Regions from separate parts of the Actinocorallia libanotica genome, predicted to be linked through region 2. Evidence: riboswitches for the same ligand, from Rfam matches in the RefSeq annotation. Region 2 holds a riboswitch; each other region holds the start of a gene.
The links. Region 2 has a riboswitch for S-adenosylmethionine ahead of thrC (threonine synthase). Riboswitches for the same ligand answer to the same signal wherever they lie in the genome.

Region 1 (4,241 bases), on a different contig from region 2:
GGATCGCTCTGGCCAGGCTCACCAGCCCCGTGTGCAGAGGTGATCCGGTCAGGTCATAGGTCTGCACGGCCACCGCGACGGTGGTGACCAGCGTGCCGACCAGCGCGCCGACGAATCCGAGATACAGCAGCCGGAAGTCTCGGCTGTCCCGTAGCGGGGACAGGTCCATGGCCAGACGGCCCACAGCGCCCTCCAAGGGGGGTGAGGTAAGGCTTGCCTTAGTCACCCTGGCCGTGTGCGCGCTAAAAGTCAACATGTGTGAAGTTCAAGGAGTGCGGGGTAGTATCCGCGGGAGATGAGCAGCGAACCCCGGCGCCGGCCGACGCACCGCAAGGGACGTCCCACCCTGACGCGCGCCTCGGTGGGCGAGGCAGCACTGGACTTCCTGGGACGCCACGGGCCGGAGAACCTCACGATGCGGTCACTGGCCGCCGAGCTCGGGGTGTCGCCGCGGGCGCTGTACAACTACGTGGCCGACCGCCGCGACCTCATCACCGTGGCCGCCGAGATCTTCGAGTCCCGATGGACGCCGGCCGCGCTGGACTCCGCACAGTGGCACGAAGACCTGCGGGCGTTCTGCCGGGACCTGCGCGCCCACTACCGGCGCCACCCCGGCATGACCACCCTGGCGCTCCGCGAGAACATCACCGGCGCCCGCCATCCCGTCATGCTGCGCAACGTCGACGCCCTCCTCGGTCTCTTCCTCCAGATCGGGCTCGACCTGCAGGACGCCTACCGAGCCTGCATGGAGACCTTCCGCCTGGTCGCCGGATTCGTCGAACTCCAGGACTCCTTCCACGACCGGCCACCGGCGTACCTGAACCCCGCAGACCTCAACGACACACCGCCCCCCTGGCTCCACGACCAGGAGAACCTGCCCCACCTCGCCAGACTCGGCGAGATGGAGGCCGACTCACCCGACACGCTGTTCGAGTTCTCCCTCGACCTGCTGACCGACGGCATCGCCGCCCGCCTCCGCTCCTCCCGGGACCAGCACGGCGACAGCGCCGCCGCCCACTGCCGCTGAACCCCGTGCCGACCTTCGTTGATCATCCAGAGGATCCGAGGGACCTGGCCCTATGGCGGTCCGGCAACCTGCCCGGAGCGGACAAGGTGCCGACGCCAGGAACGCCGCCCCCGCAAATCGCTCGACGATGAGGTTCGCGGCCGAGCCGGTAAGGCTCATCCTGTGGATCGCCTGGCTCATCTTCGGCCCGCATCCAAGGCAGTGCCCGACGCGAAGCCACCACGCGTCCTCCCGTCTTGACTTCAAGTGCGGTTGAAGAAGCATTCTCCTGACATGATCTTCACCGAAGCCGAGATCGCCTACTTGACCGAGCATCCGCTGGGACGCCTCGCCACGATCGGACCCGATGGCGCTCCTCACGTCCAACCGGTGGCCTTCTGGCTGAACGCCCAGACCGCGACCATCGACATCGGCGGGCCGGATCTCACCACCGGCCAGAAGTTCCGCAACATCAAGGCCGATCCGCGCGTCTCCCTCGTCGTCGACGACCAGGCCCCGACCCCCAACCCGATCGGGCAGACCGGACGCGGCATCGAACTGCGCGGCACGGTCGAGATCCTCGTCCTCGATCCGCCGCTCCTGGACGCCTTCTCCAAGGAGACCCTGCGCATACGCCCGCATCGGATCATCGCGTGGAACATCGAGCCGTGGAGAGCCGAAGACCTCACTCCCGCCGCACTCCGCCAGGCCTCCCACCTGATCGGCTACAACGCCCGCGACGTCTCCCGGTGAGGGATGCCGTCGAAGACCAGCAGATGGGAAGCGAACGAGGACGGACCGGCGATGAAGAGCTGCGGCACAGCGCCGAGCTCCTCTTCCAGGTCCTCACCGAACGCGAGGAGAAGAAGAGGAGAAGAACACGTCGCCATCGCCGGGATCGGGGCGAAGCGGCTGCCGACACCGTGTTCGTTCTCGTACACGACCTCGGATCCGGCGTAGAGTCCACCGGCATGGCAGATGAGCCAACCCCTTATCAGGCAGGGACGACCGCATTGGTCGTGGCCGTCCCCGAGGCCGAACCCGTCGTGGAACGCTGGCGGAGCCGATACGACCGCTCGGCTTCCACCGGCGCCCACGCCCACGTCACCGTGCTCTTCCCCTTCCTCGACGCCGAGCGGATCGACACCGCGGTGGTGAGTGAACTGGCGCGCGTGTTCGCCGGTCACCGGGGTTTCACCGCCGAGTTCCGCCGCACCGCACGCCGGCCCTCGCTGTTGTGCCTGCTGCCGGAGCCCGCCGATCCGTTCAGCCGTATGACTCAGGACGTCGTCACGCGCTGGCCCGACCGCCCGCCCTATGGCGGTAAGTACCCGGACACGCCCCCGCACCTGACCGTGGCGATCCGCCAACCCGAGCACATCTTCGAACAGGTCGACAAGGACCTTTCAAGCCGCCTGCCGTTCTCAGCCGCCATCACGTCCGTCGACCTGGTCGTCTTCGAGGATGGCGCGTGGCACCGTCACCGTTCCTTCGAACTGGCCGACGACACCGATCACGCTCCGGGGGCGGGACGGGCGGCAGCACCCGGCTGATGAAGGTGACGCGGTGCAGGATGCGTCAGCACGGCGGTTTGGCGGTGGACCGGCGGGCCTGGCGCAGGGTGGTGGCGTCGGGATAGAAGGTGAAGAACCGGTGGGCGTCCACCTTGACCGGGGAGTCCTGAAGTGCCGAACGGCTCTGACGCCTTTGCGTGGAGGCCGTTTTGCCACGCGGTGGGAGTGGCCTTCGTCGCCGCCGCGAACGGCCTCCTCATGTACCGATTCGAGGGTCAGTTCCAGCGGGGGCCGGTCAGCAGGGTGTGCAGGAGGACGAAAGCGCGTTCCGCGTCGGTGAACTGCTCCGGAGTGGGCATGGTGGTCTTGAAGGCGTGGCCGGTGTCGGCGGGCAGGGATCGCCACTGCAGAACGGGGCTCAGGGCGGTGGCGCACTGGCCCAGGAACCAGGCCAGCGGGCCATGGCAGGACGCCAGCGTGATCGCCACCGCGGCCATTCCCTCCCGGAGCCTCTCCAGCCGCTCCGTCGACGACCCCCCGTCCTCGTCCGCGATGAAGGGCTGCAGGGATCCGCGCAACCGCTGGACCAGGCCCCTGTCGATCTCGGTGGGCTTCCAGGCTCCGCAGACCAGTTCCTGCTCGGCTTCCTCGACGACCGCTTGGACAGCGGAGTAGACACTCATTCGAACAGGCTAGTGAACTGGCGAGAGTGCTCTGGAACACACCCTCAGCCCATGCCGAGCACCCGGGATCCACTCCTTGCGGGACGTCAGGGTGTGGTGTCGCCGCCTTGGCCGTGGTTCTCGACGAACCGTCGTTGGTCGTCCAGGAATCCGTCCGCGAAGAGCGAGCGGGGGGCGAAGAGCGCGGTGAGGATGGTCTTGAGGTCCGACTGCTCGATGGACTGTTCGAGCAGTGAATGGGTCGCGTCCGGGTAGTGCTTGACCGTCAACGCGCCGCCTGCGTCCAGTGCCTTGCGGTAGCCGCGCTCCGTGTCGGCGGTGTCCACGTTGATGTCGTGGCCCGCGAGGATCAGCAGTACCGGTGTACCGCGCAGGGCGTTGAGGTCTTGCGCGGCGTCCGCGGTGTGGTTCTTGGAGATGAAGTTCCAGCGGTCGGCGGTCATGCCGTCCGTGTCGCCGCCCATCGCCCGGACGTACTGCTCGAAGGTCGCGCGGCGCTCCAGGAGCCGTCGGGTGGTGTCGCTCTTGGCGATCTCGGCCTGGGTGCGGGCCGCCGACGCCCCGTCGGCGCGCAGTTCGGCGCGGAGGTTGTAGCGGCCCTGCTGGAGCCAGTTGATCGCGGGCGAGACGGCGATGACGAAGCTCACGGGCGTCTTGGCGGCGATCTTCGGCAGGACCCAGCCCGCCTGGCTGGCTCCCCAGAGTCCGATCCGGTCGCCGTCGACGTCCGGGCGGGCGCGCGCCCAGGCGATGGCGGCGGCCGCCTCGTCGGCCCGGTCGTCCATGGACTGGTCGAGCCAGTTGCCGGGCGCGCCCGCGACGCCGGGCTTGTCCCAGGACAGGGAGGCGTACCCGGCCTTGGCGTTCGCCTCCCACATGGGCTTGTAGCCGTCGTCGTGCGTGGCATCGACGGGGCCGTCGCCGTGGACGTACACGATCAGGCCGTGCCGTTCGCGGCCGTCCTTGGGAGTGGCCAGGACACCGTTGAGGGTGTGGCCGCCGTGGCGGATCGAGACCCGCTGCTCGTCCATGTCGTAG
Region 2 (4,241 bases):
GGCCTCCTCGTTGAACGCGATCATCTTGGCAGCCATAGGCTCCAGATCCTCCTTGGATGGAGTGGATACGGAACATGGCGGATCGGGCAGACGCCCGCGACGGACGGCCGCGCCGTTCCCGCGGCCCCATGTGTGCCGCGGCGGCGAGACCTCGTCGTCCCGACCCAGAAAGTTCTGCAGAGTTATCACTCTCACGGGGAGAGTGCTAACCATTGTCTAGCACTCTCCCCCGTCGAGTGCAAGCGGGACCGGTGCTGAGCAGGCAAGAGCCGCCCGCGGCGAAGCACCTGGGGGTTATGGGGGGACTCGTCACACAGTGGGGTAATGAGCTAGGGAAATTACTATCTGTAGTTGACTTTACGCGAAGGGTAGCGAGGTGAAGTTCCTGGGGGCAATGGTTACTTCGTCCGATGAGAAGGGGACGGACAGTGAAGAAGACCCTGGGGCTGGCGCTCTCCGGCGTGATGGCTCTGAGCCTGGCGTCCGCCATTGGCACTCCGGCGCAGGCCTCCGAGACCGCCGCGCGGCAGGAGCAGGCACGGCAGCAGGAGAGGCGACAGACGAAGGCGCACCGCTTCCGGGTCGGCACCAAGGTGCGCGCCTACTCCTGGAACGGCCGGAGCGGCGGCGCCCGCGTCCTCGTCTACCGCACCTCCGACTGGGGGCGCCGCGCGCCGCTCCCCTACGCCCGCGCCTGCCTCCAGCAGAGGTCCGACTGGAGCGGCGGTTTCTACACCATCGGGTGCAAGCGCACCAACCGCTGGGGCAAGGTGAACTTCCGCTTCCACGGCGACCGGTTCTGGGGCCGCGCCGACCGGCTGCGCGGCCAGCGGCTGAGCGGCAAGAGGCACTGGGGCCAGTGGTACCGCGTCTACGTCCCGCCGACCTACCGCACCTTCGCCCACTACAGCCGCCCGTTCCAGCTGTGGGACTGGAACGACTGGCAGGGCCGCTACGGCGACGACTGGCAGGGCCGGGACGACTGGCAGGGCCGGTACGACGATGACGACGACCGGTACGACGACGGTTATGACCGGTACGACCGCGACGGCTACGGGGACGGCTGGCGCCGCACCTCCGCCGGACGGTGACCCGGCGTCCGGCGGATCCCGGACGAGGCGAGGAGACCCGCAGGCCTGCGGGTCTCCTCGAAGCGGCGGGTCACAGGGCGCGGACCAGGTCGGCCTGCGGCCCCCTGTCGCTCTGGCCGATCTCGAACTCCACCCGCTGCCCCTGCTCCAGCGTGCGGTAGCCGTCCATCTGGATGGCCGAATGGTGGACGAAGACGTCCTTCCCCCCGTCGACCGCGATGAAGCCGTAGCCCTTGTCCGCGTTGAACCACTTGACGGTGCCCTGAGCCATGTCACGAACCCTGCCTGGAGCCGCGGCCCCCCTGGACCGCGGAGCGACCGGGGCGTCCACCTCGGAACCCCGATCCCCTTCCGAGATAGTCCGGAAACCAACCCGTGATGGAGATGGCACCGGAAGATACCGGCGTGAAAAGAAACGGGGAATTGTCACGACCGGGTGTGGCCATGGCCTCCGCGTGCGGCAACGGAAAAAGCCCGCCCTTTCGGACGGGCTTTCCCACGGGGCCGTCAGCCTCCGGCGACCGCCGGGATGATCGAGACCTGGACGCCCTCGGGCGTCGCGGTGTCCAGGCCGTCGGCGAAGCGCACGTCCTCGTCGCCAACGTAGACGTTGACGAACCGGCGGAGCTTGCCGGCGTCGTCCAGCACCCGGGCCGCGATGCCGGTGTGGTTCTTCTCCAGGTCCGCGATGACCTCGCGCAGCGTGCCGCCCTCGGCCTTCACCTCGGACTCGCCGCCCGTGTAGGTGCGCAGGATGGTGGGGATGCGAACGGAAACACTCATGCTCAGACCAATCCGGTAGCGCGGAACGCCTCGATGTTGGGCGCGATGTTGGCGGACGGCTTGGCCACCGGGGCCACCGCGTCCAGGGTCTTCAGGCCTTCGCCCGAGTTGATGACGACGGTCTCCAGCGCCGGGTCGAGCCCGCCGCTCTCGACGAGCTTCTTCAGCACGCCGACGGTCACGCCGCCCGCGGTCTCGGCGAAGATCCCCTCGGTGCGGGCGAGCAGCCGGATGCCCTCGACGACCTCGGCGTCGGTGACGTCCTCGACCGCGCCGCCCGTCCGGCGCACCGCGTCCAGCACGTAGGGGCCGTCGGCGGGGTTGCCGATCGCCAGCGACTTGGCGATGGTGTCGGGCTTGACCGGCCGCACCACGTCGTGGCCCGCCTTGAAGGCGGCCGAGACGGGGCTGCACCCCTCGGCCTGGGCGCCGAACACCTTGTAGGGCTTGTCCTCGACCAGTCCGAGCTTGATCAGCTCCTGGAACGCCTTGTCGATCTTGGTCAGCTGGGAGCCGGACGCGATCGGGACGACGATCTGGTCGGGCAGCCGCCAGCCGAGCTGCTCGGCGATCTCGTAGCCCAGGGTCTTGGAGCCCTCGGCGTAGTACGGGCGGACGTTCACGTTCACGAACGCCCAGTCCTCCTGCTCGCCCGCGAGCTCCGAGGCGAGCCGGTTGACGTCGTCGTAGTTGCCGTCGACCGTCACGAACGTGCCGTCGTACACGGCGGTCGTGATGATCTTCTGCTGCTCCAGGTCGGAGGGCACGAACACGGCGCTGCGGATGCCGGCGCGGGCCGCGGCGGCGGCGACGGCGTTGGCGAGGTTGCCGGTGGAGGGGCAGGCCAGCACCTTGAAGCCCAGCTCGCGGGCGGCGGCCAGGGCGACGCCGACCACGCGGTCCTTGAAGGAGTGGGTGGGGTTGCCGCTGTCGTCCTTGACCCACAGGGACTGCAGCCCCAGCGCGGAGGCGAGCTGGTCGGCCTTCACCAGCCGGGTGAAGCCGGGCTCGGTGTTGGGGATCTCCGCGACGTTCGAGGGAACCGGCAGCAGGTCCTTGTAGCGCCAGATGTTGCGCGGCCCCGCCTCGATGGACTCGCGCGTCACGCCGCTGAGGTCGTAGGAGACCTCCAGCGGCCCGAAACACTCCGAGCAGGCGTAGTAGGGGCCGAGTTCGACGGTGTTTCCGCACTCGCGGCAGATCAGCGCGGTGGCGTTACCCAGGTCGGGCATGGGTGCGAGGCCTCTCCCTCATCTTTCCTGCGCCACTTTGGTCACAGGCCGGAGTTGGCACCTCGTCCCGGCCGAAGCCTCGCATGGGCGCGAAGGCGAGCCGGGAGGGTTGCCGGGGCTTCGCAGGGCCGGTCCCTCCACCCCTCTGGATGAGCGCCCGTGAAGAAGACTCACGGGCTGTATGAAGTTGTGTGCCGACTTTATCGCAGGTGTCCGTTTAAGAGCACAGGGGGTCTCACTCCTTGGACGTGCCCTGCTGTTAGCTTGATCACTCTCCGGCCGGTGGGAACGGTCCTCCCCTCGGCGGCCGGGATCCGGCGTGCGAGACTCGGGCCATGCAGGTACTCGTCGCCAGCAACCGCGGTCCGGTGTCCTTCTCCCTGTCCGAAGAGGGCGCGCTGGCCATGCGCCGCGGCGGCGGGGGCCTGGTCTCCGGGCTCGCCTCGGTGGCCGCCGGGACCGACCTGGTCTGGGTGTGCGCCGCGCTGTCGGAGGCCGACCGGCTCGCCGCCCGCCAGGACCCGTCCGGCCGGCTCGACCGGGCCGGGCACGAGACGGGCGCCGTCCGGATGCTGGACATCCCCGAGACGACGTTCCAGCGCGCCTACAACTCGGTGGCCAACTCCACCCTCTGGTTCGTCCACCACCTGCTCTACGACACCCCGAACGAGCCGCACTTCGACAGCACGTTCCGGCGCGACTGGCAGTCGTACGAGGCGTACGACTCGGCGTTCGCCGACGCCCTGGCCCAGGACGCCGAGCGCGGCGCCAAGGTCGCCGTCCAGGACTACCACCTGGCCCTGGTCCCCCGGATGCTGCGCGAGCGCCGCCCCGACCTGCGCATCGCCCACTTCTCGCACACCCCGTGGGCGCCGCCGGAGTACTTCCGCCTGCTGCCCGACGACATCGCCGCCGCCGTGCTGGAGGGCATCCTCGGCGCCGACCACGCCGGCTTCCTGTGCGACCGGTGGGCCGAGTCCTTCCTGGACTGCTGCGAGGCGGTCCTGGGCGCCAAGGTCGACAGGTTCGCCCGCACCGTCCGCCACCAGGGGCGCGTCACCCGCGTCGGCGTGCACTCCCTGGGCGTGGACGGCCTGGAACTGCGCGAGCGCGCGGACCGCGACGACGTCGCCGA
Region 3 (4,241 bases), on a different contig from region 2:
GGCGTCTGGCGGGGAACGGCCGAGCTCGACAAGGGCGACTGGGGCGGCCGCTACACGCTGGAGGTCGCCGCCACGGACGGGACCTCCAAGGACGCCTACTACAAGTTCCAGTCCAGGGCGTTCAAGAACGCGTTGACGGTCCGCCGCGCCGCCAGGCTGAACGTGGCGGCCACGCCCGGCACCGTCCGCAAGGGCGCGAAGATCAAGGTCCAGGGCCGGTTGACGGCACTGGGGAAGAAGGGCGAGTTCGCGCCTCTGAAGCGGCAGGCGATCGAGATCTGGTTCAAGCCCAAGGGGAAGAAGAAAGGCGTCCGGATAGCGGTCGTCAAGACCAACGCGAAGGGCCGCTACTCGCGTCTGTTCACCGCGAAGAAGGACGGCACCGTCGCGGCCAGGTACAAGGGCACCGAGGTGTGGCAGAAGAAGGTGACGGGTTGGAAGCCGATCGACGTACGCTGAAGCCCATGCTGACGTTGATGGCCGTACACGCCCACCCGGACGACGAAGTGATCAGTACCGGCGGGGTGCTCGCCAAGGCCGCCGCCGCCGGGATCCGCACGGTGCTGGTGACCTGCACCAACGGCGAGCAGGGCGACGCCCCGGGCGGGGTGAAGCCGGGAGAGCCGGGCCACGACCCCGCGGAGGTCCGCGCCCTGCGGCTCGGGGAGCTGGAGAAGTCCGCGGAGCTGCTCGGCATCGAGCATGTGGAACTGCTGGGCTACGCCGATTCCGGAATGGAGGGCTGGGAGGCGAACAAGGCCGCGGACTCCTTCGCCAACGTCGATTTCGACACGGCCGTGGGCAGGCTCGCGGAACTGATGGAGAAGTACCGGCCGCAGGTGGTCGTCACCTATGACGAGAACGGCGGCTACGGGCACCCCGACCACATCCAGGCGCACCGGATCGCGGTCGCGGCCACCGAGAGGACCGGTATCCCGGACAAGCTCTACTACACGGCCGTCCCCCAGTCGGGTTTCCAGGCGATGTTCGACTACCTCGAGTCCAGCGGCCTGGCCGAGGAGATGGGCATGACGGAGCCGCTGGACTTCGGCGTCTCCGACGAGGTCATCACCACGACGGTCGACGTCGCGGAGTACGCGGACACCAAGGTCAAGGCGCTGCAGGCGCACGCCAGCCAGACCGACAGCATCTTCCTGCTGATGCTTCCCGAGGAGGCGAAGCCGCTGGTCTTCGGCGCGGAGTCGTTCATCCGGGTCCGCGGAGAAGGCCCGGAAAAAGAGGACGATCTGTTCACCGGTCTCCGCTGAGACTTGCTATATTCGCCCCCAGGTCATGAGTGCCAGCGTCAAGCCCCGGCTTGCTGGCCGCCAACCCTCCTTCCGCGGCGGGGTGGTCCGGGTGACGACCCGGCCGGGCGCGAAGGGTGTCCGGCAAGCGCGGATCCCACCTGACACGGTCCGGGGTCCCCGGAACCCTGGAGGCTGGGTCATGTCCGTTCTCACCTGCATTCCGAAGGTCGTCGGCGCTGACAGCCCGGTGCCCGTGCCGACGGGTCTCCTGCCGTACGCGAACTTCGACTACGCCGCTTCGGCGCCGTGTCTGGAGAGCGTGCAGGAGGCCGTCACACGGGCGCTTCCGTACTACAGCAGCGTGCACCGGGGCGCCGGATACGCCTCGCAGGTCACGACACGGGCCTACGAGGAGGCGCGGGAGAGCGTCCGCGCGTTCCTCGGCGGACCGCAGGCCGTCGTCTTCACCCGCAACACCACCGACTCGTTCAACCTGCTGGCGCGGGCGCTTCCCGCTCCGACGTCCGTGGTGGTGTTCGAGTCCGAGCACCACGCCACGCAGCTGCCGTGGCGTGGTGCCGTGCGGCTGCCCGTCCCGGCGAGTCCGATCGAGGCGCTGCGGGCGGCCGACGCGGCGTTGAAGGCCTGCCCGCAGGGGCCGCGCCTGCTCGTCGTCACGGCGGCTTCGAACGTGACGGGTGAGTTGTGGCCCGTCCACGAGCTCGCCGACGTGGCGCACCGCAACGGCGCGCGGATCGCCGTGGACGCCGCCCAGCTCGCCCCGCACCGTCCGCTGGACGCGAGCGACCTCGACTACGTCGCCCTGTCGGGCCACAAGCTGTACGCCCCGTTCGGCGCGGGCGTCCTCGCCGGCCGTGCGGACTGGCTGCGGGCCGCGGACCCGTACCTGAAGGGCGGCGGGGCGAGCCGGAAGGTCGGCTCGGGAGGCCGCGTCGAATGGGCCTCGGACGCCGAGCAGCGCCACGAGGCGGGGACGCCGAACGTGCTCGGAGCGATCGCCCTGGCCGCCGCCTGCACGGCGCTCACCGGCTGGGATGACCTGGTCGCCGAGGAGGAGCGGCTGCTCGGCAGGCTTCGCGCCGGCCTCGCGGAGCTTCCGGAGGTGCGCGAACTGTCGTTGTGGGGGGCCGACCACCCGCGTGTCGGCATCGTCTCCTTCACCGTGGCCGGGCATCCTGCGCGTTCCGTGGCGGAGTACCTCTCGAACGAGCACGGCATCGGCGTCCGTGACGGGAAATTCTGCGCGCATCCGCTCGTCCGCCACCTCGTCGGAGGCACCGGAAGGGCGGAGGGCTGCACCGACCCGGACGCCACCGCGGTGCGGGCGAGCATCGGCCTCGGCACCACGGACGAACACGTCGACCGGCTCATCGCGGCATTGCGAGCGCTCACAGAACAGACCTGAAGTCGACCTTGCCCGCGCCCGTCCGCCGTACCACTATGAGACGGCATGAGCAGCGCTTGATCACGGATGTTCCGAGAGCGGGGTGGGCCGGTGCGTGCCGAAGTGAACGTCGAGTGGCCCGAAGAACCGCTGCCCGCCCTCGGCGATCCGGAGGGGCTGCCCCCGGAGCGGCTGATGGGCGAGCTCGCCTCGTTGTGGCCGCTGCTCTCGGAGAGCGTCATGCGGACGGGGCCCGGCTTCCTGTGGCCGGGCTCGCTGCGCTGGGGGCCGGATCAGGGCTGGCAGATCCTGTGCGTTCCGCCGTACGGGATGGGGGAGGAGCCCGTCCCGGAGACGCCCGGCGCGCGGGCGCGTGACGTCTGGTCGGTGATCTGCGGGCTCGTCAAGCTCGCCGTCGGACGCGCGCCGCGCGATCTCACGGACACCCTGATGCTGCTGGAACTGCACGCGGGACGGGCTCCGCACGGCTTGGACGCGGTGGTGCGCGCGCTGCTGGCGGGCAACGATCCGGGCGGCGTGGTGGCGGCGGTGACCCGCCCGTGGGACGAGGGCGTCTCGGTACAGCTCGCCGCCGAGACCGCGGTGGGGTCGCGGAAGGCCAAAGGCGACCCCGAGTGGGACAACGAGGACGCGTTCACCGCCGTCCGCAGTGTGGACGACGTGGTCGCGCTGGCCGTCTGCGACGGGGTGACGGGGCCCGGGGACGGGTCGGGGGCCCGCGCGGCACGGGCGGCCGTCACCGCGCTGCAGGAGTACTTCACCACCGGGTACGACCTGGAAGAGGCACTGGACGCGGCGGAGGCGGCCGTGGTCGGCCAGGGCAGGGGAGCCTCCACGGCCCTGCTCGCGGCGATCCGCCCGGACGGGAGGACGGCGCTGCTGTCGGTGGGGGACAGCCCGGCGTGGCTGGTGCGGATGCTGCCGTTCGGCGGGCGGACGGCCTTCCGCCTCAACCCCGACCAGACGGTGCTCGCCGAGTCCCTGCTCACCGACCCTTCGGCGACGATGGGCGGCTCCATCCTGCTGGGCAACCTCGGCGGGTACGCCGACCAGCCCTTCCTCGCGGAGCTGCAGACGGTGCCCGGCGACATGCTCGTGCTGCTCAGCGACGGCGCGGCCCTCGGCGAGGAGGACTGGTTCGCCGGCGACCTCGTGGATCTGGCGGGCCTGCACCAGTCGGCCGCGGCGCTGGCCGCCGCGCTGGTCGGCAGGGCCGAGCGCCTCGGCGGCCTGGACAACGCCACCGCCCTGGTCGCCGAGATCCGTCCTGCGGGCCGTTAGAGCACGACCCGAGGCAGCTGCGGGGGCTTCGGACGCTTCTTCCACTCCCGGGGGTAGCCGAGCGAGACCTCCTCGAAGCGCACGCCGTCGTAGCGGGTCTCGCGCGGGATGTGCAGGTGCCCGTAGATCATCGCCTTGACGTTGAAGCGGCGGTGCCAGTCGGCGGTGGCCGTCGTCCCGCACCACTGCGCGAACTCCGGGTACCACAGGACGTCCGTGGGGTCGCGGACCAGCGGGTAGTGGTTGACCAGGACGAGCGGGACGTCCGTGTCGCAGGCGGCCAG

Region 1: another riboswitch for S-adenosylmethionine. It lies ahead of ABD140_RS21540 (PPOX class F420-dependent oxidoreductase); the one in region 2 lies ahead of thrC (threonine synthase).
Region 3: another riboswitch for S-adenosylmethionine. It lies ahead of ABD140_RS04345 (aminotransferase class V-fold PLP-dependent enzyme); the one in region 2 lies ahead of thrC (threonine synthase).

The regions. Positions count from the first base shown of each region.
Region 1 is NZ_BAAAHH010000018.1:54,572-58,812, reverse strand. It holds gene ABD140_RS21550 (MFS transporter) at 1-184, opposite strand, end outside; gene ABD140_RS21545 (TetR/AcrR family transcriptional regulator) at 296-1,027, shown strand; SAM riboswitch class I at 1,047-1,161, shown strand; gene ABD140_RS21540 (PPOX class F420-dependent oxidoreductase) at 1,301-1,759, shown strand; gene ABD140_RS21535 (2'-5' RNA ligase family protein) at 1,756-2,559, shown strand; gene ABD140_RS21530 (hypothetical protein) at 2,796-3,203, opposite strand; gene ABD140_RS21525 (alpha/beta hydrolase family protein) at 3,290-4,241, opposite strand, start outside.
Region 2 is NZ_BAAAHH010000048.1:7,842-12,082, forward strand. It holds gene groL (chaperonin GroEL) at 1-36, opposite strand, end outside; gene ABD140_RS35110 (hypothetical protein) at 429-1,091, shown strand; gene ABD140_RS35115 (cold-shock protein) at 1,162-1,362, opposite strand; gene ABD140_RS35120 (MoaD/ThiS family protein) at 1,599-1,874, opposite strand; gene thrC (threonine synthase) at 1,877-3,106, opposite strand; SAM riboswitch class I at 3,122-3,262, opposite strand; gene ABD140_RS35130 (alpha,alpha-trehalose-phosphate synthase (UDP-forming)) at 3,442-4,241, shown strand, end outside.
Region 3 is NZ_BAAAHH010000002.1:275,139-279,379, reverse strand. It holds gene ABD140_RS04355 (hypothetical protein) at 1-459, shown strand, start outside; gene ABD140_RS04350 (PIG-L family deacetylase) at 465-1,268, shown strand; SAM riboswitch class IV at 1,290-1,404, shown strand; gene ABD140_RS04345 (aminotransferase class V-fold PLP-dependent enzyme) at 1,450-2,676, shown strand; gene ABD140_RS04340 (hypothetical protein) at 2,767-3,957, shown strand; gene ABD140_RS04335 (metallophosphoesterase family protein) at 3,954-4,241, opposite strand, start outside.